DNA from 3 places in the Shewanella sediminis HAW-EB3 genome. Region 2 is predicted to be linked to each of the others. Evidence: predicted binding sites of a transcription regulator. Region 2 holds the regulator's gene; each other region holds the start of a gene.

Region 1 (6,722 bases), 2.7 Mb from region 2:
GCCAGGTATAAAATCTTTACCTAGTTTAAATAGAAATTTAAACTAGGTACTTAAACTAAGTACTCAAACTAAGTACTTAGATGACTTACGTTTCTGCATCAACAACGGGTTTATTGACACTGCCAGATTCAGCAACGGCCAACACATCACCAAGCTTAATACCGCCCACACCACGCAGATTAAGAATCGAGCCGGTACTCGCCGTGCCCAAGGAGACACTCGTTACGTGGGCATAGGTTGAAACCGGAAGTTCTTCACTTGAGCCATCGATGCGGCCACTGGCCTTGATGGAGTAATTACCCGAAGCCACTGGCTCACCATTCGCGCCCAATCCATCCCAACTAACATCGATATTTCCCCCGGCGCTGCCATCGATGGTGAAGGATTTAACGAGCTGGCCCTTATCATCTTCGACTCGCACCGTAATTGTATCGATCGCTTCCGGAGTACTAATAATGCCGTTAATAGAAGGATCTTCCGCTGAAATATAGCCTGTATCCGACGGGATAAGCACTTTTTGCCCCACTAAGCCCGACGCTTGCAGTGCCTGACTCGAGGTCATCACCGAGTTCAGGTTAACAATCTCATCGTTGAGGTTCTTAATACCGTCAACAGTCGAGAATGAGGCCATTTGCGAGATCATCTGGTCATTGTCTACAGGCTTAAAGGGATCCTGCATCGAAAGTTGTTGGCTCAACAATGAGAAGAAATCTTCTTGAGTTAACTCTTGACTATTGGGCTCTGGAATCGATGATTCCTCTGGCAACCTTATGCTATCGATAAAGGGGTTTCCCGTCGTGGAATCCGCAGTCGATTGCGTCGTTGCAGCTTGAGCGGCCGAAGGGGTCGCCTGCTGCGCTGGTGCCACAGAGTTTTGCGTCTGACCAGCTATAGGTTGAGCACCTGCACTACTAAGTGGGTTAATGAGGCTCACTTGTTACCTCCTGCTATTTGCCAATTCTAAGGGTCTGTTGAAGCATTGATTTCGCCGCTTCAGCAACCTGTACATTCATTTGATACGAACGCGAAGCTGAGATCATGTTAGCCATCTCTTCCATCACGTTTACATTAGGTTTGTAGATAAACCCATCACCATCAGCCATTGGGTGATCGGGGGAGTATTCTTTTTGCAAGGGAGCATCGCTTTCAACTATGCCTTTAACGGCAACCGCTTGAGAAGATTGTTGCTGATGGCTAGCCTTAGCCATCTCAGCCTCAAAAATCGGATGGCGGGCACGGTAAGTTTCATCGACACTGCTAGAGACTGCATCGGCATTGGCAATATTACTCGCTGTTGTATTCAATCTGACAGATTGAGCAGACATACCCGAGCCAGCAACATTAAAGATATCAAATAAACTCATAATTAATCTCCTCTCAGTGCCTTCTTAAGGCCCGAAAACTTACTGTCTAAAAAACCGAGTGACATCTGATATTCGAGTGCATTTTGCATAAATTCTGACTGTTCTTGTTGAATATCAACAGTATTACCATCACCAGTATCAGGCTGGTTGGGGACTCTATAAGCCGTATTTTGCCCGGACAAAGCAGTTAGATCGAAGTGCTTAACATCACTGCGGCTCATCGACAATCCATTTTGACGGCTCGTCGCGGCTTGCATCGCCTTATCGAAATCAAGATCTCGTGCTTTATAGTGAGGAGTGTCAGCATTAGCAATATTTGAAGAGATAACTTGAGCACGTTGAGAGCGGATCCCCAATGTATATTGGTGAACACCCAATGCTTTATCAAAATTAATCGCCATAAAACTGCCTCCTGAGCCTGATGCTTAAAACAAAGCAATAGTCATGCCACAAAAAGCAAAAAGAGGTGTGAGACTCTACGGGAACGCTAATAAGCAGGCTACGAGATCGCAGGCAGGCTTGCGAGGAGCAAAATGAAAGAATTAGAGGAAGGCACTTGGTTGCCTTTTACGATTTTGAAAATAGCCAACTTGTTGGCGTCTGACTAGTGAGCTTGCGAGCGTCCCCATAGGCGAAGCCGTCTATAAGGCACGCTGTGCCGTCCTTCCGTTAAGTCTTCTTCTGGTAATAGATGCCTGGGTTACAGCGAACCATGTCATATTCTTCTGTCAGACCGGCAATTGACTCAGAAGCACCAAGAAAAAGGATACCTTTTGGGTTCAAAGCGGCAGCAAATTGCCGCAAAATCTTTGCCTTTGCCTCAGGGGCAAAATAGATGAGTACGTTGCGGCAAAAAATAATGTCAAACTTGCCTAATAAGGTATAACTCTCAAGCAAATTATGCGCTCTGAAGTTCACAAAGCGTTTTACATTATCCTTTACGACCATCGTTCCGGCATCGGTCGCTGAAAAAAACTGACGCTTTCGATCCTCAGATAAACCTCGCCCTAAGGCTAAATTGTCATACTCGGCATTTTTACATCTTTCAAGCATTGAAGGAGACAAGTCTGTTGCCAAAATGGATGCACTACCTGGCAGGGTTCCAGGTTTTTTCTGTTGATACTCGAGAATTGTCATCGCCAAAGAATAGGGTTCCTGGCCAGATGAACAGGCAGCAGACCATATTTTCAGTGGTCGTCCTAATCGTGAATATTCCGGCAATAAGGTATTTGATAATAACTCAAATGGATATCTGTCCCTAAACCACAGAGTTTCATTTGTTGTCATTGCATCAATAACTGAAGCACGAAGTTGACGTTCGCTCGGCTTCATCGAATGTTTAACAACTTCAGATAGTGAAGGAAGGTTATATTTCCCCATCAAAGGTGCTAAGCGACTTCGTACTAAATACTGCTTATTATCGCCCAGCACAATTCCACTGTGTTGTTCCAGAAATAGTCTAAATTGTGTGTACTCATTTTCAGCAAGTGATTTATTCGGCACCTTGATATCCTAATATCAATAAAACAGGCTATAACAGTGTTGCATTATCTTATATAGAGCGCAGCGTTATACATGAGCCAGATAAAAGAAACAAGCTTAATATCAAGTCACTGCACCCTATAGAGAATCATTATAGACTCAAATGCTTGTTCACTGCTGCTGCAAGTTCATCTGGGTTAAATTTCGCAATAAAATCATTAGCTCCTACTTTCTGAACCATAGCTTGATTAAATACGCCGCTTAATGATGTGTGCAATACCACTTTAATATCTTTTAACTTAGGGTTATCCCTTATCTCTGCAGTTAAAGTGTAGCCGTCCATTTCAGGCATCTCAATATCTGAAATGATCAATGGGATTTCAGTCGCTACATTATCCATCTCTGCAGCGATTTTATTGAGTTTATCGAGCGCATCCCGACCATCGATAGCCGTATCAATTTGTAAGCCCAATGACGAGAGTGCCCTGATGATCTGCTTGCGAGCCACAGCCGAGTCATCAATAACCATAATATGGAAATGTTGTTCCCGGTCGATGGTTATGGCTTCATCGGTCTCTTGACTAATCTCGGTTTTAACCGGAGATATCTCATCGAGAATTTTTTCAACATCGAGGATCTCGACTAACTCTCCCTCTATTTCTGTCACAGCGGTTAAGTAGGAATACCTGCCGGCACCTTGTGGCGGTGGCAAAATGGCTTCCCAGTTCATATTGATGATCCGCTCCACAGAGCTAACCAAAAAACCCTGCACACTGCGGTTATATTCCGCGATAATGATGAAGCAACCTTCGGTATTCTCGATAGGACGACCACCAGTTGCAGCACTCAAGTCTATGACTGAGATAGTGTTACCACGAATATGCGCCACACCTTTCACAGTACTATTTAACTTAGGCAAGCTTGTAAGAGGCGGGCATTGCAACACCTCTTTGACTTTAAATACGTTGATACCGAATCTTTGACGACCGTTTAGTTTAAATAATAAAAGCTCTAAACGGTTTTGCCCGACTAACTGCGTGCGTTTATTAACTGATTCAAGAATGTTTGACATAGTACTCTTGCCTTGTCGACTTTTGGATGCTCACCCATTACCCACTAGTTTCTGAGTATAGGCATACTAATTGCTTTATAAAATACATCTCACAACCTGACCATATAATTGTCAAGTTTCTGACACCTTCTCTCACAAGATGAGAAGTACAAAGTTCCGGTCACTAAGAAAGTATAGGTGTAATCTAGCTAATCAAGCTAGTCTATTCATTATGAAAGTAAAATATGTGGTCTATTTAATCATTTTATTCCAATCAACACATGCTTTTAGCTCACAAGAAGCAAGTGTTCCTTCTCTATCGACCATTTCGAACTTAGCTATAGCAGTTATCGAAGAAAAAATTAACGTTGCAGAGCACGCAAAAGTCAACATTACGCCCCAAAGCTTGGACTCCCGATTGAAGCCGCCTCTATGCCTGCCACCCGTTAAAGCAGAACTGGCAAGCAACAGAGCTATCAAACGAAATAATACGGTAAAGATAAGCTGTAACAGTCCACAACTTCAGTATCCCTGGCAAATATTTCTATCCGTTCGAGTCGATGTGCTCTATCCGGTAGTCGTTTCCCGGGAGACCCTGGGACCCGATGATCTGATATCCAGTGGTGATGTCGCGATTCAATATGTAGAGCAAACGAGCTTAAGAGGGCAACAGTTCGATAAAATTGAGGATGTGGTTGGTACACGCGTCAAGAGGAGGATCCCTCCCAACCAACCCATCTTTATCAACAACCTCTGTTTTGTCTGCAAAGGTGATACGGTCTCGATTTTTGCCCGTTCAAAGAATTTCGAAATAAAAACAGTGGGAGAAGCACTGCGTGATGGCAATTTAGGTGATAGAATTCGCATTAAGAACAGTTATTCCAACAAAAGCCTAGATGCTAAAGTCACAGGTGTTGGAGAGGTTGAAGTTAGGATGTAGCCTAAACTTAAGCTACCTCAAGATATAATATAAAAAACTAAAGCTCTGGTGAACACTGCCGATATACGTGTATGTTCTTCCATTTTTTTATTGTTGGAGCCTAAGATGGCTATTGATATTAAACAAGTAAATACGTCAACACACACTCACGTGGGTAAAGCCAAAGCTAATGCCGATGTTGCCAAAAGTGGTAGTCAGGCGAGTCAGAGCACTGCGGCTACTTCAACGAGCACACCACCTAAGAGTGATTCAGTCTCCATCACTTCTCAGGCTCAGCAGCTACAGAGCACTCAGGCAAAGCTTGCCGGTATTCCTGAAGTTGATCAGAAAAAAGTTCAAGAGATAAAACTCGCCATTGCGGAAGGACGTTATAAAATCGATCCTGAAAAACTCGCAACCAATATTGCTCAGTTCGAAAATGAACTAAAGGATCTCAATTAATATATCTATGAGTCAGATAACTAACATCATCGAGCTGCAGCATAAGCTGCTAGAAGAGCTGAAAGTAACGATAACACAAGAGAAAAGTGCGCTCATCGAACAGAGTGCAGACCTTTTACTCTCATTGGCCACGGCCAAAGCTAAGTTACTCGATGATCTCAAAGCTAATGATGTGAACCTATCCACTCATCCAGAAAAATCATTGCTGATCAGTGATAGCGTATTATCTGCAAAAGTAAATTCCGCCAAGGAACTGCTTGCTGAATGCCAACAATTGAACATTGAAAACACCAGTTTAATCGAACTGAATATCGCCAGTATCAACCGCCTGTCACAGGCCCTTCAAGTTAGCAGAAATGCATCCAGCCTTACCTATAACGGTAAAGGTAAGACCTCAACCATATCGACATTAGGTAATAACTTAAAAGCGTAAAAGCAGCGGCGAGCTAAAGATAAAGCTAAGAAATCTCCGCGAGCCCAAAGCAAAGCCCCCTCCCCTTAAATCGTTCCCTAGATAGTCGTTCCTAACTCGTAGCTCATCTCGAAGCTATAGTCGTCACTCCTGAGCAGGCAGGAGCCCGAAGCTTTAGCTTCGTTCTTTTTGCTTAGTTCTTTTAAGAATAAATTGCCCGCTCAAAGACATTGCGGGGATGACGGAGATAGGAAGCTCGTGCCCGTACCGTAGCCCGTAGCGTAGCTAATTTAAAAATAGGTGATCTCTTTTATCTTCTGCGGTCTGTTTTGCTGTTGATAAAGCGCCCATACCTGAGCGAAGTCTAACTCAAGCTCAGTCACATAGTGGTCACCGGCAGGATAGCTTTTTACCACCTTAGCACCTCGTATCACCCCAGTAACCGATGCCTGAATACTGTCATCGGTCAGCATCCAATCATTGACCCTACTCGAAGCTGAGAGCTGCTGACCATATACCTGCTCGGCTAACTCCCTGTAAGCGGCGATTTTTGAGGCTTGCATCGCCATTAATACTTTTTGTGATTGGGCGTCTGCCGGTTGAGTATCTAAAGGTGCATACCCTATTGCAGTCAACTTAGGAAAACTCTCCGGCGGCTGGGTTTCCCACTCGATATACCTGTCTTTAGATGAACAGCCCGTGATGAGCACTAGAATTAACATCAGCCAAATCTTCATTTTGTATCACCTTTCACTTGAACCTCTTGCACACCAACACTGCTATCTCGATATAACAGCCCCTCTTGTGAGACCACCTTTTCAGAGTACTTCAGATACCCGGGAAGGTCCTTGACGGAGAAGCTCCCCTGAGATGCTGAGACAACACGATTATTCGTGACGTTGACAATTCTTGAGTTAACTACGACGCCCAAAGTATTGGGGCTCATGGTTGATACAAGAACGTGCTCGACGGCGATACCCGAGGGCAATTGCTTCCAATCCCGGGTCAGTAAGAAATCCCCTTCAGGTGTGA
Region 2 (6,722 bases):
GTTTAGTGCGTCAAACACGGTATTACTGCAGGTTTAAGAATTTAGGCAAATTTAAAGCGGGAGGCGCTTAACATGTCACATCAAGGTTTTTACGGTCCCATAAGTGAAGATGTTTGGCAAAAAGCAAAAAATATCAAGTTACTCATCTGTGATGTTGATGGTGTCTTCTCCGATGGCCTGGTTTATATGAGTAACAGCGGTGAAGAGCTGAAAACCTTTCATACCAGAGACGGCTATGGAGTCAGGTCTCTGCTGACCAGTGATATTCCTGTCGCTATCATCACAGGGCGTAAATCTCAGATAGTCGAAGACCGTATGACGGCGCTTGGGATCACCCATATCTACCAAGGCGTAGACGACAAGATGGTGCCATATCAGGACCTGCTCACTCTCTATAATGTCAGCCCGCAGCAGGTCGCCTATATTGGTGATGACATGGTCGATCTTCCGGTGATGAAGCAGGTGGGATTATCTGTGTGCGTCGCCGACGGACACCCTTATGTTAAACAACATGTCGACTTCACCACGCATATTCGTGGTGGCCACGGTGCATTGCGTGAATTGACGGATCTTTTGTTACTCAGCCAGGATAAGTTCGATACCGCTCATGGAATGAGTATATGAATAGAGTGACTCTGGCCATTATCGCTTTCTTTGGTACGGCCTTAATACTTTATTGGCAGGTGCAATCGAAAAGAGGCGAAGAGGAGGTGGCAATAGATGCCAGCCTTCGACCAGACTATGTTGCCGATAATCTGCGAAGCGTAGAGTATAATGAGTTAGGCCTGGTTAATAGCCGGGTTACAGCGACACATATGGAGCATTTTGAAGAGGCCAACATGACCTACTTCACACAGCCCATCTATCTGGTTTATCCCGATAAGGGACAAGCTCAATGGCGTCTTCAATCGTCTCAGGGAACACTGAACAAGAAATCGGGTAAAGTGATTCTGGAGAAGGATGTTATTATTGATGCGATTAGCCCGGAAGAGCCTGTTCAGACAATTAAGACGACTTACCTTGAATTAGATCTAAATACTATGGTTATGACATCGGATCGCGATATCTATATCACAGGTAGCGATTTTATGATTAAAGGGGTTGGACTCTACGCAGACCTTAATGCTCAGAGTGTGCAATTAACCAGTCAGGTTGAAGGAATATATGAAGCAAAATAAATTACTTATCATCGCCTTACTATCTATAGTTAGTTTTAGTGGTATGGCTAAACTGGACGATCTAAAGCAAGAAGTTAAGATCTCTGCCGCCAGCCAGGAAGCGGATATTAAAAATAACCAGATCATCTTCAATGGCCCCGTCGAAGTCACGCAGGGTTCAGTAAAGATCCTGGCCGATGAGCTCAGGGCATTTTCTAAAGAGGAAGGTGGCGGAAAGATACTGGTTGCAACGGGAAGCCCTGCCACCTATTCACAGATAATGGAAGATGGTCGCCCGGCATCAGCGAGTGCCAAAGAGATACGCTACGAACTCTCCAGTCGAACCCTAACCCTTATCGGGAATGCCACTCTGGAACAGGCTGGCAGCCAAGTAACGGGACACCAGATCCGTTATAACATCGCTAAGCAACAACTCATTGCTGAAAGTACCGGCAATGACAGAGTGATCACCATCATTCAACCTGAAAACTATCAGGAAGAGACAAAGCCTGAACAGCAAATACCAACACCATCAGATGAGCCAGAAAACTATCAGGAAGAGACAAAACCTGAGACAAAAACTCTAACACCATCAGATGAACCTGAGACGAAAAAAGAGACTCAGCCGGAACAAACGACTATAAAACAGGAGCCAAAATGAGCGAGATGACGCTAAAGGCCGTTAACCTCGCCAAGAGCTATAAGAGTCGTGCCGTAGTACAAGATGTGAGTCTCACAGTAAAAACAGGGCAAATTGTCGGCCTGTTAGGCCCAAATGGTGCGGGAAAAACCACCACATTTTATATGGTGGTCGGCTTAGTGCAGAGCGATAAGGGACGCATCTTTATCGACGAGGATGACCTGACCTTAGATCCCATGCATCTACGCGCCAGAAAAGGGATAGGTTATCTGCCTCAAGAAGCCAGTATTTTCCGTAAACTGTCCGTCAGAGATAACATCATGGCGGTATTACAGACCCGCTCTGAGATGAGTAACAATGAACGCGAAGAGCAGCTCGAACACCTGTTAGAAGAGTTCCATATTACTCATATCAGAGACAGTCTCGGTATGGCCTTGTCTGGTGGTGAACGTCGACGAGTCGAAATTGCACGAGCTTTGGCGGCGAATCCAAAATTTATCTTGCTCGATGAACCTTTTGCCGGCGTCGATCCGATTTCCGTTATCGACATCAAGAAAATCATCTTACAGCTCAAGAGTCGAGGCCTTGGCGTGCTAATAACAGACCATAACGTTCGTGAAACACTGGACGTTTGTGAACACGCCTACATCGTGAGTCACGGAAACTTAATAGCAGAAGGCACCCCTGCCGAAATCTTGGACAATCAGCAGGTACGGGCTGTGTACTTAGGTGAACAATTCAAGCTATAGTTAATCTATAGCATCGATTTTCAAGTAACAGATTCGTTAAGACTCGCAAACAGATAGCGAGTTAAGGGGGCAGAGAAACCCCAAAAATTATTTAGCAGGCTTTCTCATTTTATAATTACAAAATAAGGGAATAGCGGTAAATGAAAGCGTCACTCCAGCTCAAAATGGGTCAGCAGTTAACCATGACACCACAGCTGCAACAGGCAATACGCCTTTTGCAGCTTTCGTCGCTGGAACTGCAACAAGAGATCCAACAAGCATTAGACTCCAACCCACTACTTGAGTTGGATGAAGAGCAAGTCGATGCAGAGCCCGTCAATAGTGATAGTAAAGCCAGTGATGAGCCTGAATATAGCGCCTCAGCAGAAGGTGATACAGATAACGAAGGCCCACAAGATAGCTCAGCCGTCGAGACATCCGATGCACTGACCCAAGATTCCATGCCAGAAGATCTTCCCATGGATACCACGTGGGACGAGGTCTATACTGCGACCCCAAACTCCAGTTCCGGGGCAATGCGCGACGACGATATGCCCTTTCAAGGTGAAACCAGCGAAGGCTTATATGAACACCTTGAATGGCAAAAAAACCTCACCCCTTTCTCCGATAATGATCTAGCCATCGCCACCGCCATTATCGACGCCATCGACGAACGCGGTTACCTGACTCAAAGTGTCGACGATATTCTCGAGGCAATGGGCGACCCTGAAATTGAACAGGATGAAGTTGAAGCCGTACTCAAGCGTGTTCAGCATTTCGATCCTATCGGTATTGCGGCAAGAGATCTCAGTGAATGCCTCTCGATTCAGCTCGCCCAATATGCCGACACGACTCCTCATATCGGCAATGCCAAACTCTTGATCAAAGAACATTTAGACCTTATTGCCGGACGTGATTTCCGTCTGCTAATGCGCAAGACTAAATTGAAAGAAGATGATCTCAGAGAGGCGATTGCACTGATCCAGACGCTGAACCCAAGACCGGGACTGGCCATTACTCCTGGGCGAGATGAGTATGTGATCCCGGACGTCACCGTGACCAAAAAGAAAGGTCGCTGGGTCGTGGAGTTAAACCCGGATTATATGCCTAAGATTAATGTCAATCAGCACTATGCCTCCATGGCCAGAAGCACAAAGAATCAAGCCGATGGGCAATATATCCGAGGTCACCTGCAAGAAGCCAAGTGGTTTATTAAGAGCCTGGAAAGTCGTAATGAGACCCTGCTGAAAGTCTCTAACTGCATAGTGAAATTTCAACAAGGTTTCTTCGAGTTCGGTGAAGAAGCGATGAAGCCTATGGTGCTGAACGACATCGCCGAAGCGGTTGAAATGCATGAATCGACCATTTCACGTGTCACAACACAGAAGTATATGCACACCCCCAGAGGGATATTTGAATTGAAGTACTTCTTCTCCAGTCATGTCGGTACGGATGATGGTGGAGAATGTTCATCGACTGCGATACGCGCTTTCATTAAGAAGTTGATCGCAGCCGAAAACCAGAAGAAACCCCTGAGCGACAGCAAAATGGCGACGCTACTGGGGGAACAGGGGATCAAAGTGGCGAGGCGAACGATTGCCAAATATCGTGAAGCTCTGCTCATCCCCCCATCGAATCAGCGTAAGAGTTTATAAAGCGTTATTGAGATCATAAGCAAGCGTTAGTTTACATAACACAATCGGAAACGGAGGAGTAATTCTATGCAAATAAACCTAACAGGGCACCACATTGAAATTACAACATCACTACGTCAATACGTTGAAGAAAAGTTTACTAAACTTGAACGGCATTTCGATCAGATCAATAATGTGCACGTTATTTTAAATGTTCAGAAAATGCAGCAAAAGGCGGAAGCAAAACTCCACCTTTCCGGTGGTGAGGTTTTTGCTACGTCTGAAAATGCGGACATGTATGCCGCAATTGACTCCCTGATTGATAAGCTAGACCGTCAGGTTATTAAACACAAAGAGAAGCTAACAAAACATTAATAATGGAACTTAGTAAGATCCTGCAGCCGGAGTGCACAACCTGCGCCACTCCGGGCAGTAAGAAAAAGGTACTGGAACTTATCAGCGATCTTGCGGCTGTCCAGTACCCGACCCTTACCTCTCAAGAGATATTTGAAAGCCTTTTGGCTAGAGAGAAGATGGGCAGCACGGGGATAGGTAATGGTATTGCAATTCCTCACGGGAGATTAACCAATATAAGTCAACCAGTTGCAGTTCTAATCAAGTGTGAAGAGCCTATCGCTTTCGACTCGATTGATAAACAGCCGGTAGATATACTATTTGCGCTATTAGTGCCTGCGGATCAATGTGAGCAGCATTTGAGTACCCTGTCGACTATGGCAGAGAAGCTCAATGATAAGCTGATATTGAAGCAGTTACGCAAAACACAAGATGAATCAGAACTCTATCAGGTAATTACTCAATGAAACTGGTTATGGTATCCGGTCGGTCCGGATCAGGAAAATCTGTCGCCCTCAGGGTTTTAGAGGACCTTGGATACTATTGTGTCGATAACTTGCCTCTACCGCTCATGGACTCACTACTCGATCAACTTAAGGGTAGTACCGAACTTGTCGCCATCAGTGTCGACGTTCGTAACATGCCTGAGCAGGAAAAAGAGCTCGAAAAACAACTTTCCAACCTGCCTGCAGATACTGAATTACTCAGTTTCTTTCTCAACTCTTCAGATGAAGTTCTGCTGAAGCGATACAGCGAAACCCGCCGACTCCATCCACTATCGAGAAGTAAAACTTCTTTGAAAGAAGCGATTGAGCATGAAAGGATACTACTCGAGCCGGTTTCTAAGCTGGTCGATCACTACATAGATACTTCAAACCTCAATATCTATGACCTGAGTAATCAGGTACGAGAGATCTTATTGGGAACTGTAGATAAAGAACTCGTCATTAATTTTGAATCTTTCGGCTTCAAATACGGCATGCCCGCAGAAGCCGACTTTATGTTCGATGTTCGTTTTCTCCCCAACCCTCATTGGGAGCCAGAGCTAAGACCCATGACAGGCCTCGATGAACCTGTACAGCTGTTTCTCAGCCAGCAGCCTATGGTTAATAAATTCATCTGGCAAATTGAAAACCTGTTAGAAACGTGGCTGCCGCACCTTGAAAGAAATAATCGTAGCTATCTGACTATCGCCATAGGCTGTACCGGCGGACAACATAGATCTGTCTATGTCACCGACCAATTAGCGAAACTATTTAGCAATAGCAAACATATGGTTAAAGCCCGCCATCGTGAACTGAACAATGCCTAAACTGGAACGTCGGGTCACCATCTGCAACAAGCTAGGTTTACATGCCCGCGCAGCCACTAAACTCGCCATATTGGCATCTGAGTTCGATGCTCAGGTCACGATAGTACAAGGTGATAAAAAGGCGTCCGCCGCCAGTGTGCTAGGATTACTCATGCTGGAAACCGGGATGGGCAAAACCATCACGCTGCTGGGGGAAGGTAAAGATGCTAACGCCGCACTCGATGCCATCTGTGCCCTCGTCGATGCAAAGTTTGATGAGGCGAGTTAATCGCCTGAGTCTCATTTTCTCAACAACAGAAAACTTACACTCTTAGCGCCTGACTTGACCTCTTTTCATACATTACAAACTGCACAAATACACACTCTTAGGGAGGGAAGCGATGCCAGTTGAAGTACTCGACAACGAACTCACAGACCAACGTTTAAATCAGCTGACCCAAGCCCTTGGTAGTGGCATGTTCGTTCATGTGAGAAACATGCTTCATGATATGGCCGCTTCAGATGTCGCTTTTATCCTCGAGTCATCCCCTCCGAGAACCCGTCAAGTATTGTGGCAACTGATAGATCAAGATCATACCGGTGAAATCCTTGATGAACTGGGTGAGGAACTTAAAGATAACCTCATCAAGCAGATGAGTCCTGAGAGAGTCGCAAAAGCCGCCGCACGCATGGATACCGATGACCTCGCCTATATCCTGCGAAGCCTGCCTGATAGTGTATTTAATCAAGTGCTGCAGTCTATGACCAGCCAGGACAGAACCAGAGTAGAACAAGCTCTCTCTTATCCTGATGATACCGCAGGCAGTATCATGAATACCGATACGGTGACACTGCGTCCCGACGTCAATATTGATGTGATTCTACGATATCTCAGGATCAGAGGTAAACTACCTGAGG
Region 3 (6,722 bases), 2.7 Mb from region 2:
GAAAGTGGTCGTTTGGAAGGGATGAAACAGGGACATAGTGAAGGGTTTGAGCAAGGCCGGGAGCAAGGCTATCAGGATGGCGTCGAACAAGCTAAAGTGTTAATCAATCGGTTTGAATCCTTACTGTCTCAATTTGAAAAACCGATGCAGCTGCTTGACAACGAAATAGAACATGAGCTCGTTCAATTGACGATGAAGCTGTCGAAAGCCGTGGTTGGACACGAACTAAAAACCCACCCTGAACATATTCTTTCGGCATTAAGGTTGGGGGTCGACTCTTTACCGATAAAGGAGCAAGGCATTAATATTCGTCTGCACCCTGATGATTATCAGCTCGTTCAAGACTTGTATAGCGTTAACCAGTTAGAGAAAAATCGTTGGGAGCTGGAAGCCGATCCTAGTTTGAGCCCAGGCGACTGTGTCATTAATAGCCAGCGAAGTAGCGTAGATATGCGTCTTGATACTCGGATTAATTCGGTTCTTGATGAGTTAGAGGGTCACCAGCAACATCTGGCTCAAACTATTGAACGGCAAAAACAGGAGTTAGACTCTGTGGCTAAGTCTGTTGTTCCCTCTTCGGCAGCGCTGCCAGACAATAATTCAAATAACTCAGAGCAACAAATACAGCCAGATAGCAACCCGCAGCAGGTCAGCATGGATAAGCAAGGTAACACTGATGCGGTGTCAGGTGAGGATTCCAGAGATGAGCCTCCTTCCGGAGACTCGAATGAGCAATAAGTATCAGTGGGTGGAGACTTACCCGATAATGACTCGAGTTCATTCTATCCACCTTCATACTTTTCACCTATAGCCAGTAGCTTAACAACCCCAGTATTCAATGAATAGGCGAAGAACATCATGCGCAGCCGCCAAAACCAACTACTCAGCAAAATTAAGCATCAATCAATCAAGGTTCATCCCTTCGTCGCAGAGGCGAGCGGTCAGTTGGTCCGCGTTGTGGGTCTCACGCTCGAGGCCACCGGATGTCGTGCACCTATAGGAAGCCTGTGTAGTATTGAAACCTTAGCCGGTGAGCTGGTTGCCGAGGTGATAGGCTTCGATGGTGAACTGCTTTATCTGATGCCAATCGAAGAGCTACGAGGTGTATTGCCAGGGGCTAAAGTCACTCCTTTAGGAGAACAAACGGGTCTGAATGTGGGGATGTCACTGCTTGGCAGAGTACTCGATGGTAGTGGTCACCCTCTCGATGGGCTAGGCCGGTTACAAACCGAACAAAGAGCCCCGAGGCATTCACAAGTGATTAACCCGTTATCGCGAAGGGCCATCACAGAGCCGCTGGATGTAGGGGTAAGGGCTATCAATGCCATGCTCACCGTGGGCAAGGGGCAACGTATGGGGCTTTTTGCCGGCTCGGGTGTGGGTAAGAGTGTGCTACTTGGCATGATGACGAGAGGGACGACTGCCGATGTGATTGTTGTCGGCCTGGTAGGAGAGCGTGGACGAGAAGTTAAAGAGTTTATTGAAGAAATTCTAGGTGAAGAGGGGCGTGCCCGTTCGGTTGTTGTTGCAGCGCCAGCAGATACGTCACCCTTGATGCGCCTACGGGCCTGCGAAACATCCACAAGAATAGCCGAATATTTCAGAGACCTTGGTTATAACGTACTTTTACTGATGGACAGCCTGACTCGTTATGCTCAGGCGCAGCGTGAGATTGCTCTAGCCGTCGGTGAGCCGCCGGCGACCAAGGGATATCCGCCATCGGTTTTTGCCAAATTACCTAAACTGGTCGAACGAGCCGGAAATGGCGGGCCAGGTCAAGGCTCTATCACTGCGTTTTATACGGTACTGACAGAAGGCGATGATCTGCAAGATCCCATTGCCGATGCAGCCAGGGCGATTCTCGATGGCCATATTGTGTTGTCCCGTAGTTTAGCCGACTCCGGCCATTATCCAGCGATCGATATTGAAGCCTCAATCAGTCGTGTCGCCCCTATGGTGATAAGCCCTGAGCACTTAGAGTCGATGCGTTGTGTCAAGCAAGTCTATTCCTTGTTCCAGCAGAATAAAGACCTCATCTCTATCGGTGCCTATACTCAAGGAAGTGACCCGAGAATAGATAATGCTATCCGCTTGCAACCGGCGATGAATGCCTTTCTAAGACAGACAATGAAAGAGGCGCTCAGCTTCGATAGCAGTGCGCTAATGCTCTCTCAATTGGGCGCACAGTGTAAGGTATGAATGAGTTTCTAGGTCCTAGGCTCTAGGACCTAGAGTCTATAACCTTCTCTTATTCCAGGAATATTAATGGCTAAGCATGATCCTTTAGACACCGTTTTAAAGCTGGCAACAGAAGCCGAAGAGCAAGCCGCACTTCAGTTGCAGTCAGCCCAGTTGGCACTTCAGAAATGTCAGAGTCAGTTGGGAGCGTTGAGAAATTATCGATTAGACTATATGAAACAGATGGAAACTAATCATGGTAAGACGATCAGTGCCAGTTATTATCATCAATTCCATCAGTTTGTTCGCCAGATCGATGATGCCATTGTCAAACAGATAGCATCGGTTACCGAAGCCGATACTCAGAGGCTTCATCGACAACAGTATTGGCAGGAGAAGCAGCAAAAGCGCAAGGCGGTCGAACTCTTGCTCGCCCATAAAGCCGAGAAGGCGCAACAGGCAGAGTTAAGACGGGAGCAGAAACTAACTGATGAGTTTGCTTCACAACAGTTTTATCGAAAGCGTTCCCGCTAGCGCCGTTACTCGCATTTTTTCAATACAGACTTGCATGCATTGGCACCTTAATTGCTTGTAATCTTTATGCAATTATAGATTGACCGATTTCGGTCGATAATTTGACGCTATGTAAAGCTCCATATGTTAATTGGACTATAGCGGCTGTTGGAGGCTTCATGCAGAAAATGACAAATGTACTTTTACCTAATGCTGAGATAACTGCTGAGAGTAACGCCTCTGCCGGCATTAAGAAAAGTGCCCATTCAGAAAGTCGACTATCTGAACCCCAATCCTCTGAAACTAAATCCTCTGAAAAGAATGACTTTTATGCTGCGCTGGAGCAGGCAAGTAATCAAGTCGATAAGTCCTCTGCAAAATCGAATAAGACAAAAGAGATGCATATCGATGCTCTTGGTAATGAGGACAAGCCTTCACTGAGCAAGGAGCAGCTTGATGCTGCTGAAGGGGATACCACCGATGTAGATCATGTATTAGGTCAGCTGACCCTTGCCAGCGAGCTTGATAATACCGATAGCTTGGGCTTTAGCGGTAAACTCTTGCCGCTCAATGCCGATCCGGCATCTAATTCTCAGTCACAAGAGTCAGAGCTTGCCTTTAACTTCAATAAGTTTGGAAATAATACAACTCAGGAGTCAGAGCTGACGACCGAGCTTGTCCAGGGGGAGTCACAGGAGTCAGAACTCGCCCTTAAAACTGGTGGCACAGATGAAACCGGCCTCGAGTCCACCGATACTATCGGTCAGGAGATGATGGAACTGCTGATGGCTAAAACGGGATTGTCAAAAGAGGAGTTGCAGGCCCTGCCTGCTGAAAAATTAACAGAGCTGGCAGCATTAGCTAAAGCCGGTGCGACGAATTTTCAACAAGTTCTCGATGGCAATGTCACCGGGGCTTCGAGCCAAGCATCATTGACTAGCTCAGGCAATGTACAAGGGACTGGCAATGTTCAGGGCGCTGCCAATGTCAAGGGAGCTACAGCGGGAAGTCCTGCCAGTGAAGGGGCATCATTAGATAGAAATGCAAGCTCCGTTGCTATGGGAGCCAATGGGCTAAGTCAAGCAGGTATAAATGAAGCGGGAGCTGAGTTCAAGGGGAATCAGGCTGTAAAATCCGACCCATTAACGGCTTTAAATGGTGGTGCTCAATCCAGCGCCCCTAAAGAGGGGGAGCTAAAACTAAGTGGTGTAAATCTTGGCGATACTAAGCCAGTTGAAGCTAAGTCAGTCGAAGTTAAGCCGATTGAACTCAAGTCTAACGATGCTAAGTTGAGTAATATCCTCGGCGAAAAGTCCATTCTCGAAGTCGATAAAAACCTTCAGGTTAACAACAAGAGTGCGGGACTTGCCCCAGATGCTGCCGCGCAACAGTTGAAAGGAGCCGAGCTCTCGGTGCAGTTAACACCGATAAAAGGTGCAATGGAACTTTCGCCCGCTCAAAGTGAGCCTGTGGCAGATATAAAGACCTTTCAGACAACAGCGCCAACTCCGACCTCCCCGACGAGCCGAGGTGAAGTCCCTCAATTTCAGTTATCGTTGAGACAGAATAACGAGCAACAAAATATGATGCAGGAGATGATCCAACGTTTCTCTCCTGTCATGAAACAGCAATTGATGACTATGGTGAGCCAAGGCGTACATCATGCGGAGATCAGACTCGACCCGGCAGAATTAGGACAGATGATGGTGAGGATCCAGGTTCAGGGCGACCAGACGCAGGTGCAATTCCAGGTGACCCAGCATCAAACGCGAGATCTGATTGAACAGGCGATCCCCAGATTAAGAGATCTGCTTTCTGAACAGGGCATGCAATTAACTGACAGTCACGTTTCTCAGGGGGATACAGGTCAAGGGGAGCGTGGAGAGAATGGAAGTGATGAAAACCAAGGTCGTTATGGCAATGAGATGGATGAAATTGCAGCAGAAGAGTCACTATTAAGCATAAATCAGACAACAAGTTATAGTTCAGGTATAGATTATTATGCATAAGCAGGTAACCTATAGCGCTAGAAAAGCAGTTATTGAAAATTAAGTGCTGTCGGGACAAGATAGAAGGCATCACAACACACCAATAACAGGCTTAGTTACGTCTTTAGAAGGGAAATCAGATGGCTGAAGAAGAATCATTAGAGTTAGAAGAGAACCAAGAGCCTAAAAGTAAGAAAAAATTGGTGATCTTTGGTGCCATAGGTCTGGTACTGGTACTTCTTATTGGTGGTGGACTCTGGTTTTTTCTTGGGTCGAGTGACACCGCGGAGACTGTCGATACCGAGGAGGTTGCCACTGAGACCGGTGAACCTGTCAATAGTGGCGAAGCTTACTATGTAGGTATGCCCAGACCATTTTTGTTTAACCTTCCCGGGGCGAACCGCTCAAGATTGGTTGAAATTAAAGTTCAGTTAATGGTGCGTGGAAGCGAAGATGATCTCTTGATTAAAAAGCACATTCCATTAATTGAAGATGCGTTACTTACTACGTTTAGTAGCGCCGATGTTCAGAAGTTGAGTTCACTTGCCGGTAAGGACGAAATGCGTCAGATGGCCCTGCTCAATGTTCAAAATACCCTGCAACCGGTAACCGGAAGAAAAGTCGTTGAAAAAGTCCTGTTTACCGGTTTTGTTATGCAGTAATTCGAAAACATATCCTATTTAAAAGTTAAAAAGGCACTATTGTGAGTGATCTATTAAGCCAAGACGAAATTGATGCGTTACTGCATGGTGTAGATGACGTAGAAGAAGATGAGGTAGACGAGGGGCTTGATGCCCGCTCCTATGACTTCTCTTCGCAAGATCGTATTGTCCGTGGACGTATGCCTACGCTGGAGATCGTGAATGAGCGTTTTGCTCGCCATTTACGGATCAGCATGTTCAACATGATGCGCCGAGCCGCCGAAGTGTCCATTAACGGTGTCCAAATGCTTAAGTTTGGCGAATATGTCCATACTCTATTTGTTCCTACCAGTCTCAATATGGTGCGTTTTAGCCCCCTGAAAGGGACGGCACTGATCACCATGGAAGCAAGATTAGTCTTTATCTTAGTGGATAACTTTTTTGGTGGAGATGGACGCTTTCACGCTAAAATTGAAGGTCGTGAATTCACCCCAACTGAACGACGTATCGTGCAGTTACTGCTAAAGATTATCTTCGAAGATTATAAAGATGCCTGGGCACCTGTGATGGATGTCGAGTTCGATTATCTGGACTCTGAGGTCAACCCGGCTATGGCTAATATTGTTAGCCCTACCGAAGTGGTTGTCGTCAGTTCATTCCATATCGAAGTCGATGGCGGGGGAGGGGATTTTCATATCACCATGCCTTATTCAATGATTGAACCTATCCGTGAACTGCTTGATGCCGGTGTACAAAGTGACACTCAAGATACCGATATGCGTTGGTCGCAGGCATTAAAGGATGAGATTATGGATGTAGATGTAGGCATAGATGCAACCATTGTAGAGCATCAGGTTACGTTAAAAGATGTGATGGAATTTAAACAAGGGGACGTGATCACCGTTGAATTGCCGGAACATATCGTTATGAGGGTCGAAGATCTGCCGACTTACCGATGCAAACTAGGTACTGCGCGTGATAATTTAGCTTTGAGAATATGTGAAACCATTCCGAGACCGGAAACGGCTAAGAATGAGCTGCAACTGGTCACTCGCAAGGCGAAGGTCAGAGAAGCGAAAGAGTTATAAGTTAATAGTCACGAGCAGAAGGTTCTAGGTTCTAGGTTCTAAATTCGACCCTCGAACCTCGACACTAAGCATTAAGAGATATTAAAAATATTTAAGGTAAAAAAGATGAGTACTGAAGATACAGGTGATGATTGGGCTGAAGCGATGGCAGAGCAGGCAATAGAAGAGGCGCAGGCTGTCGAACTCGACGAGTTAACCGATACCGCTGCGGCGCTTTCTGAAGAAGATGTCGCCAAGCTCGATTCAATTATGGATATTCCTGTGACTATCTCGATGGAGGTGGGTCGTAGTTTTATCAGTATCCGGAATTTATT

The links. Region 2 encodes sigma-54, which starts transcription at its own class of promoters, with help from an activator protein. Its sites were predicted from a motif close to GTTGGCACGNNNNTNGNNT; they were not measured.
Region 1: flgB (flagellar basal body rod protein FlgB) is a predicted target of sigma-54. The motif match lies at 1,798-1,816, and genes of this name have one in related genera.
Region 3: SSED_RS23720 (flagellar hook-length control protein FliK) is a predicted target of sigma-54. The motif match lies at 2,751-2,769, and genes of this name have one in related genera.

Annotation. Positions count from the first base shown of each region.
Region 1 covers NC_009831.1:3,723,113-3,729,834, forward strand. Annotated here, with positions in the region: gene flgD (flagellar hook assembly protein FlgD) at 86-934, opposite strand; gene flgC (flagellar basal body rod protein FlgC) at 948-1,364, opposite strand; gene flgB (flagellar basal body rod protein FlgB) at 1,367-1,765, opposite strand; gene SSED_RS16175 (CheR family methyltransferase) at 2,034-2,873, opposite strand; gene SSED_RS16180 (chemotaxis protein CheV) at 2,998-3,918, opposite strand; gene flgA (flagellar basal body P-ring formation chaperone FlgA) at 4,130-4,837, shown strand; gene flgM (flagellar biosynthesis anti-sigma factor FlgM) at 4,943-5,278, shown strand; gene SSED_RS16195 (flagella synthesis protein FlgN) at 5,286-5,711, shown strand; gene SSED_RS16200 (LPP20 family lipoprotein) at 5,981-6,427, opposite strand; gene SSED_RS16205 (FlgO family outer membrane protein) at 6,424-6,722, opposite strand, start outside.
Region 2 covers NC_009831.1:867,909-874,630, reverse strand. Annotated here, with positions in the region: gene kdsC (3-deoxy-manno-octulosonate-8-phosphatase KdsC) at 73-624, shown strand; gene lptC (LPS export ABC transporter periplasmic protein LptC) at 621-1,178, shown strand; gene lptA (lipopolysaccharide transport periplasmic protein LptA) at 1,165-1,818, shown strand; gene lptB (LPS export ABC transporter ATP-binding protein) at 1,815-2,546, shown strand; gene SSED_RS03735 (RNA polymerase factor sigma-54) at 2,687-4,180, shown strand; gene hpf (ribosome hibernation promoting factor) at 4,247-4,534, shown strand; gene ptsN (PTS IIA-like nitrogen regulatory protein PtsN) at 4,537-4,980, shown strand; gene rapZ (RNase adapter RapZ) at 4,977-5,825, shown strand; gene SSED_RS03715 (HPr family phosphocarrier protein) at 5,818-6,093, shown strand; gene mgtE (magnesium transporter) at 6,206-6,722, shown strand, end outside.
Region 3 covers NC_009831.1:3,694,046-3,700,767, reverse strand. Annotated here, with positions in the region: gene fliH (flagellar assembly protein FliH) at 1-738, shown strand, start outside; gene fliI (flagellar protein export ATPase FliI) at 859-2,199, shown strand; gene fliJ (flagellar export protein FliJ) at 2,266-2,712, shown strand; gene SSED_RS23720 (flagellar hook-length control protein FliK) at 2,871-4,700, shown strand; gene fliL (flagellar basal body-associated protein FliL) at 4,820-5,341, shown strand; gene fliM (flagellar motor switch protein FliM) at 5,383-6,408, shown strand; gene fliN (flagellar motor switch protein FliN) at 6,514-6,722, shown strand, end outside.